One region of the Microbulbifer sp. JSM ZJ756 genome, then DNA from elsewhere that is predicted to be linked to it. Evidence: riboswitches for the same ligand, from Rfam matches in the RefSeq annotation. Region 1 holds a riboswitch; the other holds the start of a gene.

What was found. A riboswitch is a leader RNA that binds a small molecule or an ion and turns the genes downstream of it on or off. The one in region 1 is predicted to bind molybdenum cofactor.
Region 2: linked by a shared signal. The riboswitch ahead of moaA (GTP 3',8-cyclase MoaA) and the one ahead of moaA (GTP 3',8-cyclase MoaA) in region 1 are both predicted to bind molybdenum cofactor.

What each region holds. Positions count from the first base shown of each region.
Region 1 is NZ_JBISER010000014.1:47,374-63,425, forward strand. Features, by position in the region: gene moaE (molybdopterin synthase catalytic subunit MoaE) at 1-366, opposite strand, end outside; gene moaD (molybdopterin converting factor subunit 1) at 368-613, opposite strand; gene moaC (cyclic pyranopterin monophosphate synthase MoaC) at 618-1,112, opposite strand; gene moaB (molybdenum cofactor biosynthesis protein B) at 1,117-1,659, opposite strand; gene ACH6CX_RS17795 (molybdenum cofactor guanylyltransferase) at 1,637-2,302, opposite strand; gene moaA (GTP 3',8-cyclase MoaA) at 2,305-3,282, opposite strand; molybdenum cofactor riboswitch at 3,271-3,409, opposite strand; gene ACH6CX_RS17805 (alginate export family protein) at 3,575-4,756, opposite strand; gene ACH6CX_RS17810 (nitrate/nitrite transporter) at 4,928-6,229, opposite strand; gene ACH6CX_RS17815 (NarK family nitrate/nitrite MFS transporter) at 6,551-8,026, shown strand; gene ACH6CX_RS17820 (bifunctional protein-serine/threonine kinase/phosphatase) at 8,170-9,933, shown strand; gene ACH6CX_RS17825 (ribonucleoside triphosphate reductase) at 10,257-12,356, shown strand; gene nrdD (anaerobic ribonucleoside-triphosphate reductase) at 12,416-12,613, shown strand; gene ACH6CX_RS17835 (anaerobic ribonucleoside-triphosphate reductase activating protein) at 12,610-13,236, shown strand; gene ubiM (5-demethoxyubiquinol-8 5-hydroxylase UbiM) at 13,388-14,554, opposite strand; gene can (carbonate dehydratase) at 14,565-15,221, opposite strand; gene ACH6CX_RS17850 (peptidyl-prolyl cis-trans isomerase) at 15,223-16,050, opposite strand.
Region 2 is NZ_JBISER010000004.1:35,960-52,011, reverse strand. Features, by position in the region: gene ACH6CX_RS08345 (VOC family protein) at 1-91, opposite strand, end outside; gene glp (gephyrin-like molybdotransferase Glp) at 97-1,380, opposite strand; gene ACH6CX_RS08335 (molybdopterin-dependent oxidoreductase) at 1,470-4,148, opposite strand; gene nirD (nitrite reductase small subunit NirD) at 4,151-4,546, opposite strand; gene nirB (nitrite reductase large subunit NirB) at 4,641-7,181, opposite strand; gene ACH6CX_RS08320 (protein kinase) at 7,472-9,151, opposite strand; gene ACH6CX_RS08315 (NarK family nitrate/nitrite MFS transporter) at 9,241-10,707, opposite strand; gene ACH6CX_RS08310 (CmpA/NrtA family ABC transporter substrate-binding protein) at 10,930-12,000, opposite strand; gene ACH6CX_RS08305 (ANTAR domain-containing response regulator) at 11,997-12,581, opposite strand; gene ACH6CX_RS08300 (hypothetical protein) at 12,791-13,258, opposite strand; molybdenum cofactor riboswitch at 13,244-13,452, shown strand; gene moaA (GTP 3',8-cyclase MoaA) at 13,441-14,409, shown strand; gene ACH6CX_RS08290 (molybdenum cofactor guanylyltransferase) at 14,412-15,086, shown strand; gene moaB (molybdenum cofactor biosynthesis protein B) at 15,079-15,609, shown strand; gene moaC (cyclic pyranopterin monophosphate synthase MoaC) at 15,614-16,052, shown strand, end outside.

The sequences.
Region 1 (16,052 bases):
CGGCGCCTCGGTCTTGAGCCGGTCCATGATGTACTGGCAAGCCGCGAACGCCGCCTGGCGGTGGGGGCTGGTGACCCCGACAAAGACGATTTCGTCATTCACCTGCATGGGACCTACCCGGTGGACCAGGTTAACCCGCCCCAGGGGCCAGCGCCCGCGTGCATCTGCGACGATAGCCCGCAGGCTTTTCTCCGTCATGCCGGGGTAATGCTCCAGGGCCAGGCCGCCGACCGCACTGCCGGCATTGAAATCCCGCACCGAGCCGACAAACATCGCGCAGGCGCCATCGGCCGTATTCGCCTGCTGCAGGGCCGCGTATTCGGCGGCCACATCGAGGGGGGCCTCGCGTACATCGATGCGGTCCATATCAGCCTCCGGTCACCGGGGGAAAGAAGGCCACCTCGTCACCGGCGGCGACGGCTGCGTCGCTGTCTGCCAGTTCCTGGTTCACCGCCACCCGGATAGCATCGTCATCCAGGTGTTCCCGCCACTGGGGATACTTCTCGCAGAGGACTGCGCACAGCGAGCGCACAGTGCCGGAAAAGTCCTCGAGCCGCAGTTCACCCATACCGAGCTGCTGCCGAAGTCGCGCGAAGAACAGAACCTTGATCATGTCGTTACTCCTGCATGCCTGCATCAGCGAGCTGCCAGTGGCCCCGCTTGCCGCCGGTTTTCTCTGCCAGCCGGGTGGGCCCGATGACCATCGCCGGATCCACCGCCTTGCACATGTCGTATATCGTCAGCGCCGCCACCGAGGCCGAGGTCAGCGCTTCCATTTCGACACCCGTACGCCCGGCCAGTCGGCAAAATGCGGAGATGTCTACCCGATGATCCTCCGGGCACAACTCGAACTCCACGGCCACCTTGGTCAGCGCCAGCGGATGGCACAGAGGAATCAGGTCCGCGGTGCGCTTGGCTGCCTGGATGCCGGCGATGCGCGCCACCGCCAGCACGTCCCCCTTGCGGTGGGCGCCCTCGCTCAACAGTGCAAATGCGTCCGCACTCATGGTTACGCTGCTTTGCGCCCGCGCACTGCGGTCGGTGATCTCCTTGGCCGTGACATCGACCATGCTGGCCTCGCCGCGCTCGTTCAGGTGGGTCAGGTGGCTCATGGCATTATCCCCGGGTCGCACAGTTCTGGCGCTGGAAATCCACGTGCGGCACGAAGTTGCACGGCCGGTGACGCGCGTCCAGCTGCTGCTCCAGTATGCCCTCCCAGGCGGTGCGGCAGGCGCCGGTGGAACCCGGCATGCAGCACACCAGGGTACGGTTGGCGAGCCCCGCCAGGGCCCGCGACTGGACCGTCGAGCTGCCGATATCCCCCAGGGAGATATGCCGGAACAGCTCGCCGAAACCGTCCACCGTTTTGTCGAACAGGGGCTGCAGTGCCTCCGGCGTGGAATCCCGCTCGGTGAAGCCGGTACCGCCAGTCACCAGGACCACCTGCACCTGCGGATCGGCGATCCACGCGGAAACCACCGCGCGCAGCTGGTAGACGTCATCCGGGATTATCCGCCGGTCGGCCAGCTGGTGACCGGCCCCCTGCAGAACCTCGCGCAGGTAACCGCCGGAGGTATCGGTCTCTTCGGTGCGGGTGTCCGAAACGGTCAGCACCGCGATATTGAGCGGGATGAATTCAGTGGAAGCGTGTCCGGCCATTGTTCAGTACTCTCTCGGAAAATTGGTATCGGGAATTTCTTTTCGGGCACCCGACTTCAGCCACTGGATGCACGAACCGGGCGCTGCCCGGCAGTGCGCTACCTGGCAGGGCGTAGTAGTCCGCCGGCGTATTGACGTTGTGGCACCAGTCGCCCGCGCCCGGCAGGGAAAGAGCCCCCAGGTGCCGCAGCAGCGCACCCACGGCATTGGGCGCATCCCCTTCCACCGCGCGCTGCAGGTAGGCCCGGCACCCGGTGTCCAGCGGCAGCCACAGCGGGAAGAAATAGTCGCCGAAGTAGCTGGCGCGGCCGCTCTCGACGCCGGCATGCAGCAAACGGGCTAGCGCTCCTGCCGGGAGCAGCGGCATGTCGACGGGGATCACCAGCGCCGCTGGCGCTTTGGTGGCACTGGCAACAGCGTGCAGTCCCCCCAGCGGTCCCCGGCCGGGGACCAGGTCGGGGACACCGCCGGGCCGGGCACCACTTACAACCACCTGGGCCAGGGGCAGCTCACGCAGCAGCGCACAGGCGTGGTCGAGGAAGGTGCGGTTACCGGCAGTGGGCAGCAGGGCCTTGTCCCGCCCCATGCGGCTGGAGCGCCCGCCCGCCAGCACCACGCCGATGCTCTGTTGTGTAGTTGCCATGTTCATCCCCCCAGCATTGCCAGGTTGCGGGTGGCGCCGGTCAGTCCGCGCTGCAGCTCGTGACCCGCGCTCTTGCCGCCAATCAGTTCACGGATATGGTCGGCCAGGGCCTCCGCATCGCCGGCGGCGATCTCCCGGCGCAGGTCGAAGCCCGCGTCGGCGAACAGGCACAGGTGCAGCTTGCCCTGCGCAGACATGCGCAGCCGGTTGCAGCTCGCGCAGAAATCACTGCTATAGGGGGTGATCAGGCCGACACGGCCGGCGTAATCCGGGTGGTAATACTCCCGGGCCGGACCCGCATCCCGAGCGCGCACCACCTGCTGCCAACCGTCCTGTACAAGTCGGGACTCAATATCTGTGCCAGAGACATGGTTGCTGGCAAAGAACTCACGGTTGTCGCCGGTGCGCATCAGTTCGATAAAGCGCAGGGTCACCGGCATCTGCCGGACCCAGTCCAGGAACTGGTCGAAACCGGCGAGGTTGTGCTGACGCAGGAGGACGGCATTGACCTTGGTCTGGATACCCAGCTCCAGGGCGCGGTCGATCCCGGCCAGGGCCTTCTCGAGGCGGTCGTGACCGGTAATCCGCTGGAATTGCGCGGGATCCAGGCTGTCCACGCTCACGTTCAACTGGTCGAGCCCGGCCGCATGCCAACCGTCTATCTGGGATGGCAGGCGATAGCCATTGGTGGTGATTGCCACGCGACGGATGCCATCGCAGTCATGCACTGCCGCAATGAGTGAGTCGAGGTCGCGGCGCAGGGAGGGCTCGCCGCCGGTGAGGCGCACCTTTTCGGTACCGAGCGAGGCAAAGGCGCGGACGACGGTGTCAACTTCCGCCACGGAGAGGGGGTTTTCACCCTCGAGCGATCGCCCACAGCCAATCCCGTCGGGCAGGCAGTAATTGCAGCGGAAGTTGCAGATGTCGGTCACGGACAGGCGCAGGTAATAAAACCGGCGGCCATAGCTATCTTGTAACATTAAACGCCTTTCCAAAGTCGGGAGGCCACCCGGTTTCCCGTGTGACCCTGGTGGCCTTTCCGGCCACGGTCCCGGCACCTTGCGGCTGAGGCCGTGTAGGCAGCGGGACTCGGTGTTTAAACTGTTGCCAGTGTACCAGCGCGACAGGTTTCTGCTTGGGGCAAAGGTGGTACTCCTCCCGGGGCAAGTACGTTTCGATAATCGACGATAGCGGGGTTCCGTACCCGGACGCCCGGGGGCAACAGTAAAAAAAGCCCCGACGCCTGGCCGGGGAAACGGTTTCCTGTTGTTATCAGAAGCTGGCGGTGAGCATCAGCCAGATTTTGTCAGTATCCACGCCGTACTCATCGGCACTGTAGGTCGCGTACTTCACCAGTGCGGAGAGCTGGTCATTGATCTTGCGGCCGTAGCTGACATCCCACTCTTCGCCATAATCCAGGGACGAGGCGTTAGCGCCAAAGTTGTGATAGGTCACTCCGAAATTTCCACCGGCGAGTTTCGCACTGGCCCCGACATACAAATCCTCGATCCCGTCGGCCGGTGTCGCCAGGAACTTGTCGGCGAAGCCCTGGAACTTGTGCAGGGTGGCAAGCGGCGTGGTGAAGGCCGCTCCGTCATCGCTGCCGAGCACCTCGTAGCCTATTTTCGGCTGCACCGGGCCGATGCTGGCGGCCACTTCGGCGAGGTAGTATTCCGCTCTGTACTCGAGGGTGCTGTCGCCGGTCTCGGACTGGGTGGCGTAGCTCAACCGGGTTGAGACAGGCCCGAATGCACCCTCGTACCGCACGCCGATAGTACGGCTCGAGGCGTTGACCACCGTGTCCAGGTCCAGCTCGTAGAGAAACGCCGTCAGCTTATGGGATTCGTTTACCGGGTAGGCGGCGTGAAGCAGCTGGATAGCGCCCCGGAAGTCGGAATTGACGCTGTCCTCGCCAAAAATCCGGTTGACGTTGTATATGTAGCTGTAGTCGAGCTGGAAACTGTCAGGCTGGCCATACTGGAAACGGTAACCATCGTAAGTCTGCTCGTTCTGGCGCCAGCCCACCCCACCGACAAATCTCTGGTCATCGAGGTTGATGCGCTGCCGGCCGGCGGTGGCTATGGAGGACTTGCCGCGGTACTGCAGGTAGGCCTGGTTGACTTCAGTCCCGGAGGGATCAGCAACCACCGGGTAGAGGGCGTTGCCATTGGTAGTGGAATTGTAATCGCCATCGCCGATCACTGAGACATCATCAAATTCAAGCAGGCTGGAAAATCCGTGGTAAGCCGCACTCTCCCAGGTCAGGCGCGACCTGAGGGTGGAGGCGATGGCATTTTCCTCCAGGTTTTCCTGATCGACGCCCTCGACCCGGTAACGCAGGTTGAGCCCCACGCTTCCGGAACCCAGGGCGTCTGCCATCGAGGTCGCGCCGCTATCCTCCTCTGCCGCATGCACTGCCAGGCTGCTGCAAGCACCCAGAACTAGAACGCCCATTAATTTCGGTAGATATTGCGTATTCATCCGCTTTTCCTATGCGATTGGGTGATCGGGATCGGGAGCAAGTTACACCCCTTTGCGCACCGGGAAAATCCACCGCTTTTTCACCCCCTGAAATTTCCTACCACCCACTCGCCCCACCGGTTACCACCAAATCGGTAAGCGGAGTCATTCTACGGAAAGAGCCCCTCCGGTGCCGGTATCGTCGTGAAGGAAGTTATGCTGCCGCGCGAACTGCAGTCGTTGCTGATAACGCTCTCTCTGGATCGCCAGGTACATCACCACCATGCACAGTGCGAGCACTCCGTAGAGCAGCATAAAGGCCGCACTGTGAATACCCACTAAATCCTGCGCCATACCAAACATGACTGGTAGCGTGAAGCCGCCAAAGGCGCCGATAGTCGCCACGGTCCCCCCGACACTGCCCATATGCCCGGGAAAGTTGTCATGGAGCGCCTTGTATACCGAGGCGCGTCCGAAGCCCTGGGCTATACCGATCACCAGCAGCAGCAGGGTGAACAATTCGATACTCACTTCAATACTGAGCTCCACATCCCTTTCAACCCCATGGATTGTCATGCTGGTCGGCGGGTAGCTCAGGAAGAACAGGCATACCAGGCAGGTCCAGAAGACACTCCAGTTCACCGTGCGGGCACCGTAGCGGTCGGCAAACCAGCCTCCCAGCGCCCGCACAGAACTCGACAGGGCCACGAACACCAGGGTCAGGGCCATGGCAGTGGTCAGGGATACCTCGTAGACAGAAAGGTAGTAGTGCGGCAGCCACAGCAGCAATGCCAGGAAACTACCAAACACAAAGTAGTAATAAAGCCCGTAACGCCAGACCCTCAGTTGGCGCAACGGCTGCAATTGCTGCGCCAGGTTGCTCGCCCGCCGGCGCTGCATATAGCGGGTCTCCTCCGGTGCGGCCACTGCGAACAGGACTACCATCACCAGCAGGCCCATCCCATAAAGCGGGCCTATCCAGTCTCGCCCGGCCCAGCTCTCTATGGCCGGGGCCAGCGCCAGGGTAATCGCCGCGCCGGCGTTACCGGCACCAAAGATACCCATGGCTGTTCCCTGCTGCCTGCGCTCGAACCAGGGATTGATATAGCGAATGCCCAGCACGAAAGAGACACCGGAAATCCCCAGCCACAGGCCGGCGAGCAGATGCCCCGGAAAAGTGCTGATGGTCGGCAGCAGGACCAGCACCGGTAGCAGCAACAGCATCTGGACCAGGATCAGTTTCTTTGCGGAAAAACGCTCCACCAGCAGCCCGGCCGGGAACCTCAGTAACGCCCCGGTGAAAATCGGGGCCGCAAGCAGCACGCCGAACTCGGTCGCCGAGAGCTGGAACTGCTCCCGCAACTCGACACCGAGAACGGCATAGAGGATCCATACCGAGAAATTGGCCGCAAACATGGCCGTGGCGAGAACAAGTACGCGTCCCGCCAGTTGCTGTGAGTATTGCATTACCGGGCTCCGTTGTTTTCCCCATTTTACGGCAACTGTTTCCCGGCCTGCGTATTTCCGGGGGGCGATCTGCAGTGTTACCTCCAAAAATATCCTGCAAATGGAAGAGGCAAGCACTGCTACCACCTTGGTGGTAAAACAGCGCCCGCTCGCGTTGTTTACCGGCGAGACGCCCTAGCCCATAGGGGTAAGTTATCGGAAAATTGCCCGGATTTTCCCGCGTGCCTACCCCCTTTGTCCGCTTCCTCTCTGGCACCACTCCCATACCATCGGGGCCAGACCCACTTAACCAACGATTCCCGTCACGCCGGAGATATAACCATGAGTGAATCGAGCGGCCTCAATCTACTGAATTGGGGCGATCCCAAGATAAAAACACTGCACATTACCTGGTTCGCGTTTTTCCTGAGCTTCGTGGTGTGGTTCTCCCACGCACCGTTGTTGGTCTTCATCAAGGAGGCCTTCGACCTCTCCAGCCAACAGGTCAAGGCCCTGCTCATCCTTAACGTGGCACTCACGATTCCCGCCCGCATTATTATCGGCATGCTCGTCGACAAATTCGGGCCGCGGCATGTTTACAGTGGCCTGCTGATAATCTCGTCACTGATCTGCCTCGGTTTCGCCACGGCAGACAGTTATGAATCACTGGCACTGTTCCGCTTCCTGCTCGGCTTTGTCGGTGCCGGTTTTGTTATCGGTATCCGCATGGTGGGTGAATGGTTCCCCGCCAGGCAGGTGGGCCTTGCCGAGGGCATCTATGGGGGCTGGGGCAACTTCGGCTCCGCCGCCGGCGCTATGAGCCTGCCGACTATCGCGCTACTGTTTGGCGGTGACGACGGCTGGCGCTACGCGCTGGGCCTGACCGGGATAATCGCCGGTACTTACGGCTTCATCTATTACCACATTGCCCGCAATACACCGAAAGGCTCTACCTACTTCAAGCCGAAAAAGAGCGGTGGCCTAGAAGTGACCAGTATGCGGGACCTCTACTTTTATCTGCTGATGAACGTGCCCATGTACCTGGCACTGGGCGCGCTGGCCTATAAACTCTCCCCCGCCGGGGTGGCACTGCTGAGCCAGCAGGCCACTTATGCCATGTGGGGACTGCTGGCGGTGCTGTTTGCGCTGCAGACCAGGATGATCTGGCACGTGAACAGCGAACACCTTAAAGATGGTGTACCGGAGCTGGAGAAATACAGTTTCAAGCAGGTGGCCATTCTCGACCTGGCCTACTTCGTCACCTTCGGCTCCGAACTGGCGGTGGTCTCCATGCTGCCGCTGTTTTTTCTCGAGACGTTCGAGGGCCTGAGCCCGGTCAAGGCGGGCCTGCTGGCTTCCGGCTTCGCGTTCATGAATCTTGTGGCGCGGCCCACCGGCGGCTATTTCAGTGACAAGATCGGCCGCCGTCGCAGCCTGATGTTCCTGGTAGGCGGCCTGGCCGTCGGCTACCTGGTGCTGAGCCAGATCCACGGTGGCTGGTGGATTCCCGCCGCGGTGGCGGCCACCATGATGTGCTCCTTCTTCGTACAGGCCGGTGAGGGTGCCGTATTCGCCATCGTGCCCCTGGTGAAGCGCCGCATGACCGGGCAGATCGCGGGGATGGCCGGTGCCTATGGTAACGTGGGGGCCGTCACCTTCCTTACCGTCCTGTCCTTTGTCAGCTACAGCCAGTTCTTCCTGGTCATTGCTGGCGCAGCCGCGGTGATCTTTTTTGCCTGCGCCTTCCTCGACGAGCCTAAAGGCAAGATTGCGGAAGTACTGCCCGATGGCACCGTGCAGCTGATCAGTGTGGAATAACCCGGGCAATTGCCGGACAGGGAAGCGGCCTGCGGGCCGTTTTCCTGTCTCCGGGGTACAGCCGTCCCAACCGCTGGCAGTTGCGGTCTGGACACCGGCACCCCACCCCGGCACAGTAACCTTCTGGCCGCCAGGAAAGAGACATGAATGCACCAACCGCCCCATTGCCAGCGGAAGTCTCCAGCGCCCCGGTCCTGTCTTCCGGCCTGTGTAGCACTGCTGGACCCAAGCCCCAGAACGAGGATGCGGGTGTTTTTCACTGGCCCGCCAGCCCGCACCTGCAACAGTACCTGGGTGCGGTGGCCGCCGTCGCGGATGGCGTAAGCTCAGCCGAGGCAGGCGCCCTCGCCAGCAGCACGGCGACGCAGCAGTTCGTGGAGGATTACTTCCGTACACCCGATACCTGGTCCGCGGCCCATGCCGGGCAGAAAATCCTCGCCTCCATCAACAGCAAGCTCTATCGCAAGAGCCACGAGTTTGCCCAGGAGGAAAAGGGCTTTCTCTGCACTTTCTCGGCGGTGGTGTTCAAATCCCGCAGTGCGCACTATTTCCATATCGGTGACAGCCGCATCTACCACCTGCGCCAGAAGCAGCTGAAGTGCCTGACCCGCGATCACACGGTGGTGCTGTCCCATCGGCGCCGGATGCTGGCGCGGGCGTTGGGCATGGATACCGGCCTGCAGGTGGATTACGGGCGGGTGGAACTGGAGCGTGGCGATTGTTTCCTCATTACCAGCGACGGGGTCCACGACTTTGTGGATGCGGAGTTTATCCGCACACTGCTCGCGAACACGGACCTGACCGAACAGCAGAAGGCCGAGACGCTGGTCAGGGCCGCGGAGGAAAATGGCAGCGACGATAACCTCACCGCGTTGGTCGTGCGGGTCAGGTCGGTGCCGGAAACCACACTGGATGACTACAGTCGCCAGCTCACCCGGCTGCCTTTTCCGCCACCGCTGGAGCCGGGCATGATCCTGGACGGCTACCGGGTGGAGCGGGAAATCTTTTCCTCCCAGCGCAGCCAGCTCTACCTGGTGAATGATACCGCCTCCGGCGAGGCACTGGTGATGAAGACGCCCTCGATCAACTATGAGGACGACATCCACTATATCGACCGCTTCATCCAGGAGGAGTGGATCGGCCTGCGGATCCAGAACGATCACGTGGTGGAAGTGCACCGTCAACAGCGGCCGCGCACAGTCCTTTACTACCTGATGGAATACGTGGACGGCCGCACGCTGGAAAACTGGATGACGAAAAACCGCTTTCCGAAACCGGCCGAGGCCTTCCGTATTATCCGCGAGGTCGCCGCGGGACTGGCTGCATTCCACCAGCAGGAAACCATTCACCAGGACCTGAAGCCCGCCAACATCATGCTCGACCGTGCAGGGCGCGCAAAAATCGTGGATTTCGGCTCGGTCTATATTGCCGGCAGCGCCGAAGTCTTCCGGCCGCTGGAACATCCCGGCGCCCTGGGCACCGCCTCTTATTCAGACCCGCACTATATTCTCGGGCGCAACACCGGTATCCAGGGCGATATCTATGCGCTGGCCACCATTGCCTACGAGTTGTTCACCGGGGAGCTGCCCTATGGCGAGGGCATCAACGAGTGCCGCTCGCTGGCCGATTACGAGCAGCTGCGTTACCGCCCCGCGGCGACGTTTAACCCCGTGGTGCCAATCTGGTTCGATCGCACACTGGAACGGGGCTGCAGCATCGATCTCGAGGAGCGCTACCACACCCTGGACGCCTTCATCACCGACCTGGGCACCCCCAACCCGGATTACCTGCGGGACGACCCGAGCGATCAGCAGGGCCAGAACGCCTCCATGTTCTGGAAATTGCTGTGCGGACTCTGGGCCATCACCCTGCTGGCACTGCTCGCCCTGTTTTCGTCCGGCAATTGACCGGCCGCTATATTCCGGCCGCCGCGGGCAGAAGGGGTAGTGGGTCCCTGGACAGATATTCCCCGGCTTGTTCACCGGGCAAACAGAAAGCGTAATAACCGTTGAATTGACCGCCTTACCACTACCCCGAAAGGGGTAGAGACGGCCTCGCCTGTAAGTAGCCGTGCAGCCACCCCGCCACTCAGCTCCTCTTGTACCGAGACATAGAACACCATATGTTGTGCCTAGCAAAAACGCAGGCACAACATGTAGATGATAAAAATCAAGTTAGCTCGGTAGCCACCGTGGTGGCATACCGACAACTTCACCAGCCAGGAGGCCCCATGTCCGCATCCACAACCGTCACCCCAGAAGCCAGCGCCGCCGGCGCCGTGCCCAGTGGCCGCATTCCGCCCGGCCTGCTGGTGCGGAAGCGCGATGGCCGCTCCACCGCGTTCGATAGCCGCCGCATCCACAGCGCCATTTTGCGGGCCGGGCAGGCAAGCAGTGACTTTGACGCGGACGAGGCCGACCTGCTGACGGCACAGGTTTGCAAGGTGATTGGCCATCGCTGTGACGGTAGCGCGCCGCTGGATATCGAGGAAATCCAGAATATCGTCGAGCAGGTACTGATCAGCAACAACCACCTGGATACTGCCCGGGGCTACATCGCCCACCGGAGCCGCCATCAGCAGTTGCGCGAGGACCGCCGCACCCTGCTGGATGTGAGCGCCTCTGTCGACGAGTACCTGCAGCGCGAGGACTGGCGCGTGGCAGCCAATGCCAACCAGGGCTATTCCCTGGGTGGCCTGATCCTTAACAGCGCCGGCAAGATGATCGCCAATTACTGGCTCAACCACGTCTACGACCCGGAAATCGGTGCGGCGCACCGGGATGGTGATATCCATATCCACGACCTCGACATGCTGGCCGGCTATTGCGCTGGCTGGTCCCTGCGCACGCTGCTGCAGGAAGGCCTCAACGGCGTGCCGGGCAAGGTGGAGTCCGGGCCGCCCGCACATCTGTCCAGCGCGGTGGGGCAGATCGTCAACTTCCTCGGCACGCTGCAGAACGAGTGGGCCGGTGCACAGGCATTCAGCTCTTTCGACACCTACCTGGCGCCCTTTATCCGCAAGGACGGGCTCGGCTACAGAGAAGTCCGCCAGTGTATGCAGGAACTGATCTTCAACCTCAACGTGCCGTCCCGCTGGGGCACGCAGACACCGTTTACCAACCTCACCTTCGACTGGGTCTGCCCGGAGGACCTGCGCGAGCAGGTGCCCGTCATCGCCGGTGAGGAAATGCCCTTTACCTACGGTGAGCTGCAGGAAGAGATGGACCTGATCAACCGCGCCTATATCGAGGTAATGAGTACCGGCGATGCGCGCGGCCGGGTATTCACCTTCCCCATCCCCACCTACAACATCGCGCCCGATTTCCCCTGGCACAGTGACAACGCCGAGCGGCTGTTCGCCATGACGGCGCGCTACGGCCTGCCCTACTTCCAGAATTTCATCAATTCCGACCTGAGCCCGAACATGGTGCGCTCCATGTGCTGCCGGCTGCAGCTCGACCTGAGGGAGCTGCTCAAGCGTGGCAACGGGCTGTTCGGCTCCGCCGAGCAGACCGGCTCGCTCGGCGTGGTGACGGTCAACTGCGCGCGCCTGGGCTACCTGCACCGGGGAGATGAAGCGGGCCTGATGGCCGCCCTGGATCGCCTGCTGGAACTGGCGCGCAACTCGCTGGAACTCAAGCGCAAGGTCATCCAGCGCCACATGGACGCGGGCCTATTCCCCTATTCCAAGCGCTACCTGGGAACCCTGCGCAACCACTTCTCCACCATCGGCGTGAATGGCATCAACGAGATGCTGCGCAACTTCAGCGGCGACCGCGACAGCATCGTCACCGAAGAGGGCCAGCGCATGGCGGAGCGCCTGCTGGACCATATCCGCGCGCGCATGACCGAGTTCCAGGAGCAGACGGGCCACCTCTACAACCTCGAGGCGACACCCGCGGAGGGCACCACCTACCGCTTCGCCCGCGAGGACAGGAAGCGCTACCCGGATATCCTCCAGGCCGGCAGCGATGAAGCCCCCTACTACACCAATTCGTCGCAATTGCCAGTGGGCTTTACCGACGATCCGTTCGAGGCGCTCGCGCGGCAGGAGTCACTGCAGTCGCGTTATACCGGCGGCACCGTGCTGCACCTGTACCTGGGCGAGGAACTGCCGGACGCCGACAGCTGCCGCCGGCTGGTGCGGCGGGCGCTGCAAAACTACCGCCTGCCCTACATCACCGTTACACCGACATTCTCGATATGCCCGGTACACGGCTACCTGAGCGGCGAGCACCCGTTCTGCCCGCGCTGTGATGAGGAGCTGCTGGCGAAAAAACAGTGCGGCAAAGAACAGAGCGGTAAGCAACAGTGCGGGGCGCCCGCGTAAGGAACACATCCCGCATACTGGAGACAGTGACACCCGAGAAGAAAGAAAGGAGAGCTATCATGCAAGACCATACCAACCTGCTCAACGATGAAGAACGCACCCCCTGTGAAATCTGGAGCCGGGTGATGGGTTATCACCGGCCGGTGTCCTTCTGGAATCCGGGCAAGCAGTCGGAGCATCGCGAACGCCAGTACTTCGTCGCTGACAACGGGAAAACACCCGCAACGGGTACTGCAACAGTGGCCATTAATCCGTGAGTGAGTCCCTGCGGGTCGGTGGCTTTACGCCCTTTACCGCCATCGACTACCCGGGGGCCCTGGCAGCCGTGGTGTTCTGCCAGGGCTGCCCGTGGCGCTGCCGCTACTGCCACAACAGTGAGCTGCTGCCCGCCCGGGCGCCGACGCCGTATCGCTGGAGCAAACTGCTGGCGTTTCTTCGCGGGCGCAGCGGGCTGCTGGATGCCGTGGTGTTTTCCGGCGGCGAGCCCACCGCGCAGCGGGCACTGGAAAGCGCGATGACGCAGGTGCGGGAGCTGGGGTTCAAGGTGGGACTGCACACCGCCGGCATGTACCCGCGGCGACTGCAGGGACTGCTGCCGCATCTCGACTGGGTGGGCCTCGATATCAAGGCATTACCTGAAAATTATCCCGCTATCACCGGCGTGGAAAAAAGCGGGGCCACCTCCTGGGACAGCGCCCGGTTGCTCGCCGAGGCAGGCATCCCACTGCAGGTGCGCCTCACCCGGCACCCGCAGCTTACCAGTGATGCCGAACTCGATGAGGTAAGGCGAAGGCTTGCCGACCTGGGAATCTCCGACCTGGTGGTGCAGGGTTGCAATACCGAACGCTGCCTGGACCAGGAGCTGCGACTGCCCCACTGAGCGGGGAACCGCCAGCGGCGACAAAACCTGCCCGGGAGTGTTTCTGCTCCCGGGCAATTAATTGCTCCCGGCAGCTGCACTGCTGTATTGGCAACCGGAAACTATCGGTGACGGCAGGGGTGGTACTACCGCCGTCAATTGACGGGAATATCTAGCGGGTCAACTGCCAGGTGACCGCCCGGCGGATCGGCGTAAAGTGATTACTCACCCGGAGTACAGCCTTGCGCAGCAGCCGTGCCGGGGCGCGGTCATCGGTAAAGAGCCCGACGACGCGATTGGTGCCCTCGTATACCGGCCATGACTCGAGCCTGTGCGCCAGCTGGTAGCGGCCCAGCGCACGCCGCAGGGCCTGGTCGGAGTCTAGACCGGCTACCCTGCGCAACTGGCGCGCCAGTGACTCCGCGCTGGCCAGGCCGAGATTGAAACCGTGAGCGGTAACCGGATGCATACCCACGGCGGCATCGCCAATCAGCGCAAACCGCTCGGCGCAGAATTGTTGCGAGTACACCGCCACCAGCGGGTAACAGTGCCTCTCGCCCTCGCATTTTACTGCGCCCGGTGCGAACCCGGCCTCCCGCGCCACATGTGCGGCGAAGCCGCACTCTGACAACCCCATCAATTCATTACTGCGACTCGACGGCACCGTCACCACCGCCGACGAGACTTGCGGATCGGCGAGTGGCAACAGCGCCAGCGTGGAGCCGTACCGGAAGCACTCACGCGCAACACCTTTATGGGGTTCGCCGATGCGCACGCGGCCAACGATCGCCGAGCGACCGAAGTCCCGCATATCCGCGCCGATACCGGCCATGCGGCGGGTTTCCGAGAAACGGCTGTCGGCCGCCACCACCAGCGGCACCTGCAGGGAGTCGCCGTCGCTGAGCGTAACTTCACGGTAACCGCCTTTCAGCCCGAGACCGCTTACCGTGGTGCAATCCTGCCACCGGACATTGGCCTGCTGCGCCACCACTTCATACAGCACGCGCCGGATGGCTGCATTCGCCACTATGTACCCCAGCGGTCCCCGCCCACGGTCGTCAAACTGCAGGCAGTAGGGCGAGGTGCCGCTGACCACCTGTGCCTCAGCCAGATCGCTGATCTCCTCCTTGCGCAGCCGCTGCCAGGCGCCCAGCTTTTGTAGCAGGCGCACCGACTTGTGTGTGAGGGCGATCTCCCGGCCATCGTCGGCAGGTTCTGCCAGCGAGGTACGGGACTGGCGCTCAACCAGTGTCAGCCGGTAGCCACTGTGGGCGAGGAACGCGGCAAAGGCCAGGGCCGCCGGCCCGGCACCAACCACGGCGATATCCGTTGCCTGCATGCACTTCTCCTCAGGCCGGCGCGCCGGTCTCCTCCGACGCGATGGCGAAATGGTAAATTTCGGGAATCAGGCTGCGGTCGTCCATGCGCACCCCCAGGTCGCGGATCAGACCGTCGCGAATATCGTAGATCCAGCCGTGCAGGCTCAGTTTCTGGCCCCGCTCCCAGGCGTGCTGGACGATCTTGGTCCGGGCCAGGTTCTGCACCTGCGCCCTGACGTTCAGCTCACACAGCCGCGCCGTGCGCGCCGCCTCGTCGAGCCCCTCCAGTTCCTGGCGGTGCATTGCGTAGACATCCTTGATATGTCTCAGCCAGTTATCCACCAGCCCGCATTCGCTGTGCCCGAGAGCAGCCTGTACACCGCCGCAGCAGTAGTGGCCGCAGACCACCACGTGTTCCACCTTCAGCACCTCCACCGCGTACTGCAACACCGACAGGCAGTTGAAGTCCGTGTGCACCACCACGTTGGCGATATTGCGATGCACAAACAGCTCGCCCGGCGCCATGCCGACGATCTCGTTGGCGGGCACGCGCGAATCAGAGCAACCAATCCACAGGTACTTCGGTGTCTGCTGGCGGCTGAGGCGCAGGAAAAACTCCGGGTCCTCTTCGGTGCGATCACTTGCCCAGGCACGGTTCTGGCGGAATATCTGCTCTATCTCTGCCATCTCAGGCTGCCCTCCCGTCCAGCAGGTCAATGCCGCCGATCTCAGCAGAGGCCACCAGCTGCTGCAGGTAGGCGCCAGTATTGGCCCGGCGCGCGCGCTCCTGCAGGAAATCGCTGATCCTGTCAGCGACATAATCGAACTCGAGGGGACGGCCCGGCTCGCTGTGTTCCACATAGATGAGGTGCAGGCCATACTCGGTTTCCACCGGTTCCTGCACCAGGCCCTGCCCCTGGCGGAAAACCGCTTCCTCGAAAGGTGCCACGGTATCGCCGCGGCTTACCTGCCCCAGGCTGCCGCCCGATTCGCTGGAGGAGCACTCCGATGCAGCCTTCGCCAGGTCGGCAAAGGTCACCAGCGGGTCGCTGGATTCCTGCACCTGGCGCAGCAGGTCGGCTGCCGAAGCCCGCGCCTGTTCCCGCGCCGCTTCGTCGTCGGGATCCGCGGCCAGCAGGATATGGCGGACTTCGGCCAGCGGCTCTGAGCGGAACCTTTGCCGGTTCTCCTCGAAGAAGGCACGGCAGGCCTCTTCTGTAGGCGCCGGCACGTCCATGTCGCCCGCGACGAGCTGCCCCACCGCTTTATCGAACGCCTCACTGTTGATTTCGACATCTGCCTCACACAGGCCGCGCTCCACTGCCGCCTCGCGTAGCAGCTGGCCGATCACCAGCGAGCGTGCCGCGGCATAAGCAGCCTCGCGGGGTGTGGGCGCCGGGTGATATTGCATCTCCGCATAAATCTGCTCGCGCGGGATTTCCATTCCATTGACCGTCACCGGGGCGAGAAAAAGCTCGGTGTCGCCCTGCTTGTCCGATGTCAGCAAGTTGCTCATCT
Region 2 (16,052 bases), on a different contig from region 1:
CACAACCCAGTACGTCGACATAAAAATCCCGCATTGCTTCCAGGTCGGTCACGCGCAGGACAACATGGTCGATCTGCAGGATACGGAACATATCGGCTATCCCAGGGGCGGCCGGAAGGGCTCGATGGTGACCCAGTCACCGGTGTCGCGGTCGCCGCTTTCCCGCGCGAGCACGATAAAACAGTTGGCGCGGGAGAGTCCCGACAGGATATGGCTGCCCTGTATGCCGGTGCTTTCCACCACCTGCAGGCCATCACTGTCGCGGTAGGTGAAACCGCGCTGGTAGTCGGTCCGTCCCGGTGACTTGCGAATCGGGTTGAGCAGGCGTGCACGGCCCTGGAAGGGTGCCCGCCGCTCGCTGTCGGCAACGCCCCGCAACTTTTCCAGCGCCGGTAGGACCAGCTGGTAGAGGGTTACCAGGGCGGAGACCGGGTTGCCCGGCAGGCCGAAAAACAGCGTCTCGCCCCCGGCTTTCGGTAAGCGTCCGAAGGCAAAGGGTTTGCCCGGCTTGATCGCCAGTCGCCACAGGTCCAGTTGCCCCAGTTGCTCGAGTACCGCCCGGGTATAGTCGGCTTCACCCACCGACACCCCGCCGCTGGTGATGACTATATCGGCACAGTCGCGGGCGCGCTCGAAAGCGGCGCGAATACTGTCGGGACAGTCTGGCAGGCAGCCGATATCGATGGTCTCGATACCCAGCTGCCGCAGGGCCGCGTCCAGGGCGATACGGTTGCTGTCGTAGATTTCGCCGGGGCCGAGATCTGCAGCGGGGGTTCCCGGTGGTCGCAGCTCGTCGCCCACGGACAGCAGCGCCGCGCGCACCGGGCGCATCACTACCAGCTCCCTTACACCGGCGGCCGCCAGCAGGGCAACATCCGGCACGGTGATTGCCCGGCCCGGTGCCGCCAGCGTATCGCTACAGCGGACATCCTCGCCCCGGCGGCGGATATGGCTGCCGGCGGCGGGAACCGTCTCGGGGACCAGTATTTGTCCAGGCGCCGAATCTCCGGGAGCGTCGCCATGAACCCGGGCGTGCTCCTGCATCACCACCCGGTCGGCGCCAGGGGGCAGGGCGGCGCCGGTCGTGATGCGCACACACTGGCCGGCGAGCAGGGTGCCAGTGAAGGGATGGCCGGCCAGGCTCTTGCCGACCAGCTCATAGCGTTGCGCCTCGCCGCACAGGGCATAACCATCCATGGCCGAATTGTCGCAGGGGGGCAGGTCAACCTGTGCCGGCGCGCGCTCTGCCAGCACGCGGCCGCAGCACTCGCCCAGCGGCAGGGTTTCGGTTTCCCGCAGCGGGGTAATGGTCTGCAGGAGTGCTTCGCGCGCCTGCTCTACGGTAATCAGGCCAGTGGTCAGGCAGGAATCGATGGTCATGGGACTGTCAGCTTCTCAGGGTTACGGCTTTATTCTGCTCTTCCCATGACCTTAGCGCGATTGCCGGAAAAAGAAAATTGGTGGATGGGTCAGGCAACATCCCGGGCCTGCGCTCGCAACAGTGCCGCGAGCTCGGGCTTGCAGGAGCCGCAATTGGTGCCACAGCCCAGCTGCTCGCCGAGTGCTTCCACGCTGGCGGCGCCGTCACTGATTGCAGTTTCGATCTGCTCCCGGGAAACCTGCATGCAGCTGCAGACCATCGCGGACGCCGGCGCAGCCCGTCGCAACAGCTGAGCCGGCTGATCGGGCAGCGGTTGCAGTAGCCATCGTTCCATTGCCCTGCGGTCCGGCAGCTGGCGCCAGTGGCTGGCACTGAACAGCAGCAGTTGCAGGGTATCCGTATGCACCAGCCAGCGCTCCGACTGCAGCAGCTGCAGTCGTTGCCAGCGCAGTGGCACGCTGTCTTCGGGAACCAGCTGCCGGGCCAGAGCGCGACAGTCTGTCGGCAGCGACAGGGCCAGCTCGAAGCGATCACCGCCCTCACAGGGAACACGGTACCAGTGCAGCAGCTCGCCAGAGGCCGTCATGTCCTCCAGCAGGCCACCGACACGGGCGGCAGTGGCAGGGGGGCAGGCCAGGCTCAGGTAAGCTTTTGCCCTGAGCGGGTGAAGCTGTACCGGCACCTGCTTGAATTCGGGCTGTCCGGAATGGGGATCGGTCACCGCCCCCGCCAGTGCGCTGACGCGGCTGAGGCCGGCCAGGCTCTCGCTCCAGTGAATCGGTGCAAACAGTTCACCGGCCCGCTGCGATGCATCGACCAGCACCCGTGCGCGCATCCGGCCGTGGCTACTGGCAATTTCCGCCAGCTGGCCATCCTCGACCTGGTAAGTGCTGGCATCCGCCGGGCTCAGTCGCAGCTCTGGTAGCTCGGTATGATCCAGCAATTTTCTGGCGCGCGCAGTGCGGGTCATCGTATGCCACTGGTCGCGCAGGCGACCGGTATTGAGCCACAGGGGAAACGACTCGCTGCGGCGCTGGGTAGGTGCGCGGGGTTCAATAGTCACGAAGCGGGCGCGGCCGGAGTCGGTAAAGAATCGCCGATCGGTGAACAGACGTGGAGTTCCGGCGGGGTTGTCCCGGTTGACCGGCCACTGCAGCGGTGCCAGTTGGTCGTATTGGCGCGGTGTAATCCCGGCCAGCGCAGAGATATCGAAGGCCCGCTCACCCCGGTTCTCGAACCCGGACAGGGCGGCGTGCTCGCGAAATATTTCCACTGGCTTCTGGTAGCGGAACGCGTCGCCGTGGCCGAGCCGTTCCGCCAGGTCGCAGATGATCTGCCAGTCGTGCCGGGCCTCCCCGGGCGCGGGCAGGAAGCTGCGTTGCCGGGATATACGGCGCTCCGAATTGGTGACGGTGCCGTCCTTTTCCGCCCAGGTGGTGGCCGGCAGCAGCAGGTCAGCACAGCGCGCGGTATCAGTATTAGCGACGCAGTCGGACACCACCACTAGCGGGCACTGTTGCAGTGCCCGGGTGACGCGGCCGGCATCGGGCATGCTTACTGCGGGATTGGTTGCCATGATCCAGATGGCCTTGATCTCGCCGCACTCTACCGCGCGAAAAAGGTCCACCGCCTTCAGGCCCGGTCGCCGGGCGATATTTTCCGCCTGCCAGAAGCGGCCGACCCGGTCGATATGGTCGGCGCGGAAATCCATATGCGCGGCGAGCATATTGGCCAGGCCTCCCACTTCACGGCCGCCCATGGCGTTGGGCTGTCCGGTAATCGAAAAGGGGCCGCAGCCGGGCCGGCCGATACGGCCGGTGGCCAGGTGGCAATTGATAATTGCGTTGTTCTTGTCGGTGCCGCTGCTGGACTGGTTGACGCCCTGGGAGTAAAAACTGACGGTCCTGTCGGTCTCAGCGAACGCCTGGAAAAATGCCCGCACTTCCCCGGTATGCAGGCCGCACGCCTGGGCGGTTTTTTCCAGCGGCCAGTCAGCTGCCGCGGCCAGCGCTCCCTCGAAACCGCTGGTGTGCTGGTTGATAAACTCGCGGTCCAGGCAACCGGTTGTCGCCAGGTAGTTGAGCAGGCCACTGAACAGGGCCGCGTCGCTGCCCGGGGCAATGGCCAGGTGCATATCTGCCATATCACTGGTAGCGGTGCCGCGCGGGTCAATGACCACCAGCCTCGTCTGCGCCGCCTGCATGCGCTGGAACAGCACCGGGTGGGTCCAGGCAGCATTGGAGCCCACCAGCACCACCAGGTCGGCCTGTTCCAGGTCCTCGTAATTACAGGGAACGGCGTCTGCACCCAGGGCGCGCTTGTAGGCGGCCACTGCCGAGGACATGCACAGGCGGGAATTGGTATCCACATTGCCGCTGCCGATGAAACCTTTCATCAGCTTGTTGGCAACATAGTAGTCCTCGGTGAGCAGCTGCCCGGAAAGGTAGAACGCGACCGAGTCCGGGCCGTGCTCGGCAATGGTTTCGGCAAAGCGCGCCGCCATAAAGTCCATGGCGGTCTCCCAGTCGCAATCTGCGCCGCGCAGGCGCGGCCTCAACAACCGGTCCCGGTCACCCAGTGTCTCTGCCAGTGCCGAGCCCTTGACGCACAATCGCCCCAGGTTGGCCGGGTGCTGCTCATCGCCGCAGGCACTGGTGTTTTCGCCGTCGTCGCCTGCCTCACGGGTTACGGCCACCCCGCAACCCACGCCGCAGTAGGGACAGGTGGTGCACGTCCGGTGCGCGCGGAGAAGCTCCCGCGGTGCCATGGTCAGGGCGAGTCCGGCATGCTGGCGATGACGACGGTATCGCCATCAAATGCGGCAGCAAAGGTGTCGAGGCGGATGCCCGGATCCTCCAGGCACTGGCCATCGCGCAGGCGGAAATGCTGCTTGTAGAGGGGCGAGGCAACCGTCAGTTCACCATCGATCTCGGCGATAATGCCCCGGGCAATCACGCCGGCACCGGCGATCGGGTCCCAGTTGTCGATGGCGTAGAGCTGCTGCTCGGCATGGGGAATAAAAAATAAGGCGATGCTCCTGCGGGGCGCTAATGGCCCGGCCGCAGAAACATCGCCTACGAGAACACACACTCCGGAATCGGCAACCAGGTCTGATCGCTGGCAGACCGGCTGCCATGGAGTGGGGGTTATGGCAACTTCTGTCATTATTTATACTCCAGAATGCAATGATTGTGCAGCAAAATTCGAAAATTTATTTAATTGCGCCGTTTTGGTGCAGTTTGCTGGAAAACAGCCGCGCTCAAGCGGGCTCGGCGATCTTTACGACCTCTTCTTCACGGGCGGGTCGTGGCTGGCCACGCTCTTCCACGAAAACGATTTTTTCATCCGGTTCGTCGGTATTCACAAACTGGCGGAAGCGCTTGAGCATCTCCGGATCGTTGATGGCCGTTTTCCATTCACACTGGTAAGTGCCGACCACGTTCGCCATCTGCACCTCCAGTTCCTCGCCAAGGCCCAGCTTGTCGTCAATGATGACCTCGCGCAGGTAGTCGAGCCCGCCCTCGAGGTTTTCCAGCCACACTGAAGTGCGCTGCAGCTTGTCGGCGGTGCGGACATAGAACATCAGGAAGCGGTCGATATAGCGCACCAGGGTCTCGTCATCCAGGTCGGTGGCGAACAGGTCCGCGTGGCGCGGGCGCATGCCGCCATTGCCGCAGACAAACAGGTTCCAGCCATTCTCGGTGGCGATTACGCCCACATCCTTGCTCTGCGCCTCGGCACATTCGCGGGTGCACCCGGATACCGCCATCTTGATCTTGTGCGGTGAACGCAATCCCTTGTAGCGATTCTCGATATGCAGGGCCATGGCAACACTGTCCTGTACCCCGAAGCGGCACCAGGTACTGCCCACGCAGGACTTCACCGTGCGCAGTGACTTGCCGTAGGCGTGCCCGGTTTCGAAGCCGGCCTCAATCAGCTCCCGCCAGATCTCGGGTAACTGTTCCAGCCGGGCACCGAACAGGTCGACGCGCTGGCCGCCGGTGATCTTGGTGTAGAGGTCGTATTTCTTGGCCACCTGGCCCAGCACGATCAGCTTGTCCGGGGTGATTTCGCCCCCGGGTACCCGCGGTACCACCGAGTAGCTGCCGTTCTTCTGCATGTTGGCCATAAAGGTGTCGTTGGTGTCCTGCAGGCCCACATGGGGCCTGTGGTGGATATGGTCATTCCACAGGGAGGCGAGGATGGAGGCCACGGTGGGCTTGCAGATTTCACAGCCGCGACCGCTGCCATGCTTCTGCAACAGGTCCTCGAACGTACGGATTTCTTCCACCTGGACAATATGGAACAGCTCCTGGCGGGTAAATTCAAAGTGCGCGCACAGGTGGTTGTTGACCTCCATGCCCAGTGCCGCGAGCTCCTCGTCGACAACGTTTTTCAATAGCGCGGAGCAACCACCGCAGCCGGTAGATGCCCTGGTGACATCCTTGACCTCACCCAGTGAACAGCAACCCCCTTGCACCACATCGACAATCTGGCCCTTGCTGACATTGTGGCAGGAGCAGATGGTGGCGGTTGCGGGCAGTGCCCCGGCACCGAGTGTGGGGGCGTCGCCGTCCGCGGCGGGCAGGATCAGTTGCTCCGGGTGCTCCGGCAGGTCGATATCGTTCAGGTGATACTGCAGCAGCTGGTCGTAGTCGCCGGTGTCACCCACCAGCACGGCGCCCAGCAGCTTCCTGCCGTCGCCGTCAGTAATTATGCGTTTGTAGATGCCGCTCTGTTCGTCGACAAAAGTGATTGCTGCGGCGCCCTCGGCGCGACCGTGGGCATCGCCGATGGATCCTACCTCGACGCCCAGCAGTTTAAGCTTGGTGCTCATGTCGGCACCGGTAAAGCTGGCCTCCTCACCGCAGAGCAGGGAGACCACATTGCGGGCCATGGTGTAACCGGGAGCCACCAGGCCATAGATGAAGTTTTCGTACAGCGCACACTCGCCAATGGCGAAGATATTCCCGTCGGATGTGCGGCAGGATTCATCGATCACGATACCGCCGCGCTCACCGAGTTGCAGTCCGGCGGCTTGTGCCAGCTTGTCTTCGGGGCGGATACCGGCGGAGAAAACGATCAGGTCGGTGACCAGTTCGCGATCATCCTTGAACTGCATACGCAGGCGACCGCTGTCTACTTCCTCGATCAGTTCGGTAGCGGTGCTGGTGTGGACAGTTACGCCCAGGTCCTCAATCTTGTCTTTCAGCAGTCCGGAACCGCCCTCATCCAGCTGGATACCCATCAGGCCCGGGGCGAACTCCACTACGTGGGCTTCCAGTCCCAGTTCTTTCAGCGCGTTGGCAGCTTCGAGCCCCAGCAGGCCACCGCCGACAACGACGCCGGTGGTGGCGTTTTCACTGGCCGCGCGAATCGCGTCCAGGTCCTCAAGCGTGCGGTAAACGAAGCATTTCCCGTGCTCATGGCCGGGAATCGGTGGTACGAACGGGTAGGAGCCGGTGGCCAGGATCAGGCGGTCATAAGTTTTCTCCACACCGCTGGCGGAAGTTACGGTCCGCTTTTCCCGGTCGATGGAGACTGCGGCATCGTTCAGTAGCAGGTCGTAGCCCCAGTCGCGGTACTGGTCGATCCTGCCCAGCGCCAGGTCGTCGGCGCTGCGGCCGGCAAAATATTCAGACAGGTGCACGCGATCGTAGGCCGGTCGTGGCTCGGCGCAGAAGACGGTGACCTCGAACAGTGCGTTCTCGGGGCGCGCAGCCAGCTGCTCAAGGAAATGGTGGCCCACCATTCCGTTGCCGATAACGATTAGTTTTTGCTTAGCCCGCGGTTCAACCATGTGAGTTCCTGCCGTGTTGTCTCTGAATGATCCGGCAGGGTGGGGCGGGGAGGGTGGTGTAGGCACGGCCTCTACCCCTTCTGCCGAAGGGTACAGGCGCCGTTGCCTCGTAAGGGATTTTCTGTATTGGTGTAATCAGGGATTCAAGGATTGTGCCAAACGCGTCTCACCGGTTTATGCGGGTTTGCCGCTGCTGCCTGTGACTGGTGTGCGGCAAGCTGGTGCAGGGGCGGCCGGGTTGCACCGCGTTGGTGCCGGCAGGGTGTTGCGCAAGGTTTTGTTCCGGTTTGTCACTGCAGGAAATGCAGCAGGTGCGAGAGCAGTAACAGCAGTGCTACGAGCTGCCAGAACAGCAGCGGGTTGCGCTCCATCAGTGGCGCGCTGTCCGCGTGGGTGAACTCGGGGTTGGGTGTGTGCAGGTCGTGGACAAACTCCGACAGGGCCGCGTAGCGATGGCGGGGGTTGGGATGGCAGGCCCTCTGCAGGGCCCTGTCGATCCACAACGGTAACTCCGGGCGGTGATTCCTGGCTGGCCGATAGTGGAGCGCGCTGTAGTTGTGCAGCCGGTAAAGCCGGTCGCCTGCTCGCTCGCGATAGGGATAATGGCCAGTGAGCAACTCATAGGTGATTACCCCGAGGGAAAAAATGTCTGATCGGTGACTGGCGGCATCGCCGAGAAAGTATTCGGGAGCAATATAATTCTTGCTTCCCGGGACCCGGTCGCTGCGATGGTGCAGGTGCTCCCTGAGTCCTGCCGCATTTGCGCCGCCCAGGTCGACCAGCTTCAGGCGTCCGTCGGCGGAGATCATGATGTTCTCGGGTTTCAGGTCGCCGTGGATAATCTCCATCCGTTGCAATCGTCGCAGTGCACTGACCAGTTGCTGCACCAGTTCCCGCACCTGCTCGATTGGCGGCGCCGGGTTCAGTTCCAGCCACTGGCGCAGGCTCTGGCCCTCGACATATTCCATCACGTGGTAGAGGAACTGTTGAGACGCCGGTGGGGCATAGATGCGCACGATACCCGGGTGATCCAGCCGCCTGCCGGTCCATTCCTCGGCAATAAAGTTCTCTATGTAGGCCGGGTCATCAATAAAATTGGCCGACGGTGTCTTGATGACACGCAGGGCACCACTGCCGGTATCGCGGGCCAGGTAGAGCTGGCTGCGGGCACTGGCGTGCAGCTCCTGCAGGACCAGGAAACCATCGAGCCGGTTGCCGGGGCGCAGGTCCGGGGGGAAGGGCAGCCTGTCGCGCTGCCCCAGCAGGTCCTCGCTTTCCGGTTTCGGGCACACCCGGACACGGACCACGGCTGCGCTCAGGTTGTCTTCCGAACCGGCAGCGAGCGCCGCGTCCAGAAGTGCCCGGGCGGGGTCGTCGGTCTGTGCTCGCAGTATTGTCGCGATGCGCGCCGGGGCCAGGTAGTCGTGCACCCCGTCGCTGCAGACCAGGAAGATATCGCCCTGCTCCAGCTGCTCACAGCGGTAGTCCACCTCAATATGGGCGTCCATACCCAGGGCGCGGGCCAGGAAGGTGCGGTTGCGTCCTAAAGCGCGGCTGTGGTCACAAGTAAGGCAATCCAGGGTGTCGCCGCGCAACCGGTAGATACGGGAGTCGCCGATATGGATCAGGTGGGCACTGGCGCCCTTGAAAATCACGCAGGAAAATGTGGTCAGCCAGCCCTGGCGGAGTTCCCGGCTGCCGCCGCCCTGGCGGTAGAGCCAGCTGTTCAGTGCGTGCAGCACCCGCGCGGCCGCCTGTTTGACGGACCAGGTTTCGGGCGTGCTGTAGTAGTCGGACAGGAACCCACTGATCGCCGCGCGCGCCGCCTCACCGCCGGCTTCGGCACTGGCAACCCCGTCTGCGACCGCTGCCAGGGCTCCGCGGAACAGGCGTGCGGAGCCACTGGGCGCACAGACCGCACATGCATCATCGTTATGGACCCGCCGTCCGGCACAGGAAGCGCTGGTCATGACCAGCGCTTCCTGCCGCCTGTCATCCGCCCTGGCTCGGCTGTCTGTGCCTTGCGGGACGTGCGTGTCGGTCGCGGAAGGCATGGTATTCAGGTCACATCGATCAGTGAGACGCTGCCATCCGGCAGCACTTCCGCCATCTGCCCCTGCGGTTCCTCCATCAGCAGGAGCACGGCAAAGCCCACCAGCGCGGTGGCGGCAATCACCAGGAAGAAGGCCTCGTAGGAAACCAGGCTCAATACCGTCAGGTAAAACACTGCCCCCACATTGCCGTAAGCGCCTGTCATGCCGGCAATCTGCCCGGTAAGGCGCCGCTGGATCAGGGGCACCACGGCGAAGACCGCACCCTCACCGGCCTGCACGAAAAAGGAACAGCCCATGGCGGCGGCCACGGCCAGTAGCAGTGGCCAGGTGCTGTCGATCTGGCTCATCGCCAGGTAACCCGCCATCAGGCCCAGTACCAGGACCTGGAGCGTGGCCCGGCGACCGAACCTGTCACTGAAAAGGCCGCCCACCGGGCGGGACACCAGGTTCATGAAGGCGTATCCGGAGGCCAGCAGCCCGGCCCGCACCGGGTCGAGGCTGAAGGTTTCGGAAAAAAACAGCGGTAGCATGGAGACTACCGCCAACTCAGAGCCAAAGGTGGCGAAATAGAGCAGGTTGAGGATCGCGACCTGCTTGAACTGGTATCGATGCGCGGGCGCCGGTGGTGTCTGCAGTACCTCGCGGTTGATTTCCCAGCAACGGCGGGCGTCCAGGACATAGAGGAGTACCAGCGCCGTATAGACCAGGCTGGCCCAGGTTCCGTCCAGCAAGGCTACTCCGGCGGGGGATAGCTTCCAGGTGAGCAGGGCCAGGGCGGCGTACAGCGGCAGTTTCATCACCAGCAGCAGGGCAAAGTCGCCGCGGCTGGTGACCTCCATGCCGCCCATCCTGCGCGGCTTGAAGTAAGTCGATCCCTTGGGGGTGTCGGTCACACTGCGGTAGTACACAAAGCTGTATCCCAGCGCGAGTACGCCGGTGAGGCCGATTGCGTAGCGCCAGCCATCATCACCGCCGAACAGGAGGGCAATCGTGGGCAGGGTTATGGCTGCCGCCGCCGAGCCGAAATTACCCCAGCCGCCGTAGATTCCCTCAGCCGTGCCCAGCTGTCGGGCCGGGAACCATTCGGAAACCATGCGGATCCCCACCACAAAGCCAGCGCCGATAAAACCGAGGAGCAGGCGGCCCAGGGCCGCCTGCACGAAGCTGTCAGCGAGGGCGAAAATAAAACAGGGAATGCTGCCAACTGCCAGCAGTATGGAGTAGGTCAAGCGTGGGCCATAGCGGTCGGTGAGCATTCCGATCACGATACGCGCGGGAATGGTCAGTGCCACGTTCAGTATCAGCAGCGTCTTTACCTGCCCGGGGCTTAACGACAGGCTAGCGGAGATTGCCATCAGCAGGGGCGCGTGGTTAAACCAGGCAAAAAAACTGATGAAAAATGCCACCCAGGTGAGGTGGAGAATCCGTATATTCCCGCGGAATGAAAACAGGTTCAGTGATTGGCTGGACATGGTTGCTTCCTCTTATCGCTGTGCAATGCGGGCATGCCGGTCGATATCCTCTGGTCTCGATGGCACACCGCGCGCGGCCGCGGGCATAAAAAAAGCCCACGGGTGCAGCCTTGGCTGCGGCCGGTGGACTTCGTTGTCCAGGTTTCTAGTTTTCTCTGTGAGCGGCATTCGCCGCTTTAATTTCCTGGTGCCGGTGCAATTTGCCGGGCACGCTGTCCGGGTTCAGTGCTTGCCGAGATAATCCAGCACCTGCTGGTACAGCTCCTCGCGGAAAGCCCCGGCAGCTTGCGGGGACACCGGTGAGAACTTGCCGCATAGCTCCAGCAGTTGCGTTGCCTTTTCCCGGGTCGGGCGCCCGCAGTCGCTGTCGGTGTGCGCAAACAGGTGCCAGCCGGGATTGGCTGCCGGGGGCAGGCCATGTTGACAGTGCAGCTGGTCATTCAGTGAGGGGGCCAGGCTGTCGGCATCCAGGTCCAGGTAGTGTTGTTGCGCGAGCAGCGCCACCGCATCACGTCGCTGGGCGCGGTCGCCAAGCCAGGTGCAGGCCTGCAGCAATGCGGCGCGCAGGGCCAGGTGCGTCTGTGGGTGCCTGGTGTGCCAGCCCGCAGTAACGGCAAGCACTTTCTCCGGCATGGCCGGCAGCAGGGCATTGCAGGCTGCCACGATTACGCCCAGTCCCCGTTGTGCGGCAATGGTGTTCCAGGGTTCACCCACGCAGTAACCATCGATATCACCCCGCTGCAGTGCCGTTACCATCTGTTCCGGCGGCAGGATATGTAGCTGCAGGTCCCGGTCGGGATCGATACCGGCCAGGCGTAGCCAGTGGCGCAGCTGTAGCGTGTGGCTGGAGTGGGGATAAACCGTCGCCAGTTTCAATGGCGGGGCCGACGCGGGCTGTGCATGCAGGTAGTCCCGCAGTGCCGCACCGGTGGTGCTGCTATCGCCCCCACCGTTGCCCAGTCCGAGTGACTCGAAAAGGTTCTGCGAAAGCGTAATGGCGTTGCCATTGCAACTCAGGATCAGGCCGGTCAGTAGTTGCTCCTCGCACTGGGGCAGGGCCTGTGACAGGGTCAGCGGCATGGGGGCGAGCATGGCTGCACCATCGGCGACGCCGCTGATCAGGCGATCACGCAGAGTCGCCCAGGAGGTTTCCCGCTGCAGTTCCACCGTCAGGCCAAACCGGGCAAAAAATCCCTCCTCCTGCGCTACTACCAGCGGCGCGCTGTCGGTCAGCCGCAGGTACAGCAGTTTGATATGTCGCTTTTCCAGGTGCAGTGGTGAGGCTGGGGTCATGACTGGGACTGTAAGTGGTTAATGATCTGTTCCGCCACCGCGAGCATGGTGGAGTTGCTGTTCATGGCCAGGTTGCGCAGGGTCTTGTGAGCCGCCTGTTCATCGAGGTTTTTCCTTGCCATCAGCAGGCCCTTGGCACGCTCGATGGTCTTGCGTTCATGCAGTTGTTGCTGGGTCCGCTCCAGGGATGCGCGCAACTGCTGGTAGCTGCGAAACTGCGCCATGGCGATCTCGATCGCCGGTGTCACGCGTTCGGCACTCAGTCCCTCGGCCATATAGGCACTGACTCCGGCCTCCACAGCACTGGTAATAAAGTCAGCGCCCCCGCGGGCGGAGAACATGGCCACCGGGGTGGGGTTCTGTCGATTGATGATCGACAGGCTCTCCAGGATATCCCGGTCCGGTGACTCAATATCGATCAGGACAATATCCGGACGATGGTTATCCACCTGTTGCAGCAGGCCGGCAGCACTATTCAGGTGCACGAGCAGGCGGTAACCGGCAGCGCGGAGCTGCCGGCAGACCATTTCTGCACGTTCTGGCTGGTCGTCGACCAGCATGATGCCAAGGGGTTCGTTCATTGGACCTGCTGTTGTCTCACCGTCTTGTCGCTTGAGTCTTTCTGGTTCCGGGTGTCACTGGTTAAATCGGTGCAAGCGCAGTGCCAGACCGCACCGGCTGTTACTGCGGGAGGCTGGGCCGGGCAGGCGCCCACAAAAAAGCCCGGCGATAAATCCTGTTATCGCCGGGCCCCGTTGCCTGTGGTATTGGCAATCAAGAATCATACCAATTAAGGCAAAGCACTAAATGCCATGGTCCGTGCGTGAAGCCCCGTGCTATTTTGGGTATTGGCCCGGGCCAGTTTGCGCCGTTTTGGTGCCAGCCTGCCTGCAAAGTGTTTTTTTGGTGCGAGCCGTCCGGTATGGCGCGTGCGGTGACCCGGGAGTGGGCACTCGCAGATGCGCGCCGGGGATACCGTAACAGGCAAGTTCGCTTTGTGCGGGTATTGGGGCGCCACTCGGCTGGCCGGGCCTGGCCGATCTATGGCATAAAGCTTGCGTGCTATGGATCGGGTGGCTGCCTGTGGAATTGCCGGCACCCCGTGAATTCGCCGGGAGAGGTAAATCGAAGAAACCGGATATTTCCTTTTGTTGGGAATATTTACTTCGGGAGCGCCTTTTCCGGAAACAGAAACAATCATGACAGGAGAGAGCGTCCCGAGCAGGACAATAAAACCACTGATACCGATCACAAACACCGAGCCCGTTTCCCTAAGTCCGGCCCAGCCCATGAGTACCGGGGCTGGATAGGGGAGTCGGGCCGTGGCCACCAGTTGGCGGAACTTCCACACTGGCCGGGCCACCAGGGTCGGCGGAGAAATCCTCCGGCCTCCCGAGAGCCTGCAATCCCTGCGGGCTCGCTGACTTGGAAAGGCGTTTGATGCTTACAGACAACCATGGGCGCAGGTTCTATTACCTGCGGCTGTCCGTCACAGATGTCTGCAACTTCCGTTGCGACTATTGCCTGCCCGATGGGTACCAGGCGACGGACAATTCCCCCCACCTGGGCACTGCGGAGATATCGACCGTGGTGCGCGCGTTTGCCAGCCTCGGTACGCAGAAAGTGCGGCTGACCGGGGGTGAGCCCTCCCTGCGTGCAGACCTCCCGGAAATCATTGCCGCCACCAAGGCCACCCCGGGTATCCGCCGGGTCGCGGTGACCAGCAACGGCTACAAGCTGCCACGAGTGATCGGCCAGTGGTGTGACGCCGGCCTCGACCAGCTGAATATCAGCATCGACACGCTGGACCCGGCGGAGTTTGCCGATTTTACCGGGCATGACTGCTTGCCGAGGGTACTGCGCGGTATCGAGCAGGCCCGGGCACTGGGGCTTGAAGTAAAGGTGAACGCCATGTTGCTGCAGGGCGGCGCCGACCGGCGCCTGCGTGAGTTCCTGGGCTGGCTGCGGCATACGCCGGTGACATTGCGGTTTATCGAGTTGATGCGCACCGGTGACAATCGCGAGTTTTTTGCCAGCAACCATATTCGTGGTGACGCCGTGGAGCGGGAACTGGTGCGGGATGGCTGGCAACTGGTAGAGCGGCCCCGGGATGCCGGGCCTGCCCGCGAATATCGTCACCCGGATTACCTCGGCCGTATCGGTTTTATTACCCCGTATAGCGAAGATTTCTGCGATAGCTGCAATCGGCTGCGGGTGTCCGCCCAGGGCCGCCTGCACCTGTGCCTGTTCGCCGAGCACGGCATTGACCTCTATCCCGAAATTGCTGCCGGCGACAGTGCTGCCCTTGCGGAGAGGATCCGCCGGGAAATCGGTGCCAAGGAACCGAGCCACTACCTGCAGCAGGAACAGGTCGGCGCAACCCGTAACCTGTCAATGCTGGGGGGCTGATCGTGGCCGATACACGTACCAGTATTATCTGCCCCGTGGTGCTGGCTGGCGGAGGGTCCCGTCGCATGGGGCAGGACAAGGCGGCGATGGTGCTGCCCGGCGGAGAAACGCTGTTAGAGCGTGCGGTGGGGCATCTGGAGGAGTTGCGCCGGCAGTTTCCCGCTCGCTGGCTGGCTACCAGGGTCAGTGGGGCAGCCTGGGGCGGGGTGGCGGATATCGGTTCGTCGCGGGGACCGGTCAGTGGGCTGCATGCGATTGCCGAGGATCTGGCCGGGGTGCTGGAACCGGCCGCTGGGGGCGCGGGACCGCCGGCAATCCTCGCTGTCCCCGTCGACATGCCGCTGTTGACAGTGGCCCCGCTGGCAGCCCTGTGCCGTGCAGGTGTTGGGAACGGTGCCCGTGCACTCTGTTATGAGCGCCTGTGGCTGCCGCTGTGGCTGCGCCTCGACGATAACGCCCGGGATTACCTGCGGGATGTCTCCGCCGGCCGGGGGGACGCCTCCCTGCGACAGCTGGTTCACCAGCTCGGCGGTACAGAGTTACCGGTGGGGGAGAGTGGCTGGCAAATGAATGTTAATTGCCCGGCTGAATTCAGCCGGCTGCTGCGCATCCTGGGATCCCCGCAAACAGGGATCCCCGGCCGTGGGCGAGAATTACAGGAGAGTATCCATGACTGATCACACCAACGAAACTACCGCAACGGTACCCGTACCGCTCAATGTGGCAGTGCTGACCGTATCTGATACCCGCACCGAAGACACGGATACCTCGGGCCAGTACCTGGCCGAGGTACTGCGCGCCGCAGGCCATAACCTGATGGAGCGAAAGATCGTCCCGGATGATGTCTACCAGTTGCGGGCCCAGGTTTCCCTGTGGATAGCGGATCCCGCCGTCCAGGTGGTGCTAACCACTGGTGGTACCGGTTTCAGTGGTCGCGACTCCACCCCGGAGGCCCTGCAGCCGTTGTTCGACAAGCAGGTTGAGGGGTTCGGCGAGCTGTTCCGTGCAGTGTCGCTGCAGGAGATCGGTTCCTCCACAATCCAGTCCCGCGCACTGGCGGGCCTGGCCAATAACACACTGGTGTGCTGTGTGCCTGGTTCCACCGGTGCCTGCCGTACCGCGTGGGAGCAGATACTCTGCGAGCAGCTGGATTCCAATTTCCGGCCCTGCAACTTTGTAACGCACCTGCAGCGAGGGTAAGCGCATGGAATTGACGCACCTGAACCAGCGCGGTGAAGCCAGCATGGTCGACGTCACTGACAAGTCGGTAACCGACCGGGGCGCCCGTGCCGCTGCAGAAGTACGCATGAGTGAGGCGGCCTTTCGGCAGCTGGCGGAGGGTAATAACCGCAAGGGTGACGTGCTCTCGGTGGCACGCATTGCCGGCATCCAGGCGGCGAAAAAAACCGCCGACCTGATTCCCCTGTGTCATCCGCTGGCGCTGAGCAAGGTCCAGGTGGAGTTTGCATTGGACCCGGATCATTGCTCTGTCCGTATCCGCAGCTTCTGCCGGCTGGCGGGGCGCACCGGGGTGGAAATGGAAGCCCTGACCGCAGCATCGGTGGCGGCACTGACCATTTATGATATGTGCAAAGCGGTCGATCCGGCCATTGCCATCGGCAATATCCACCTGCTGGAGAAAT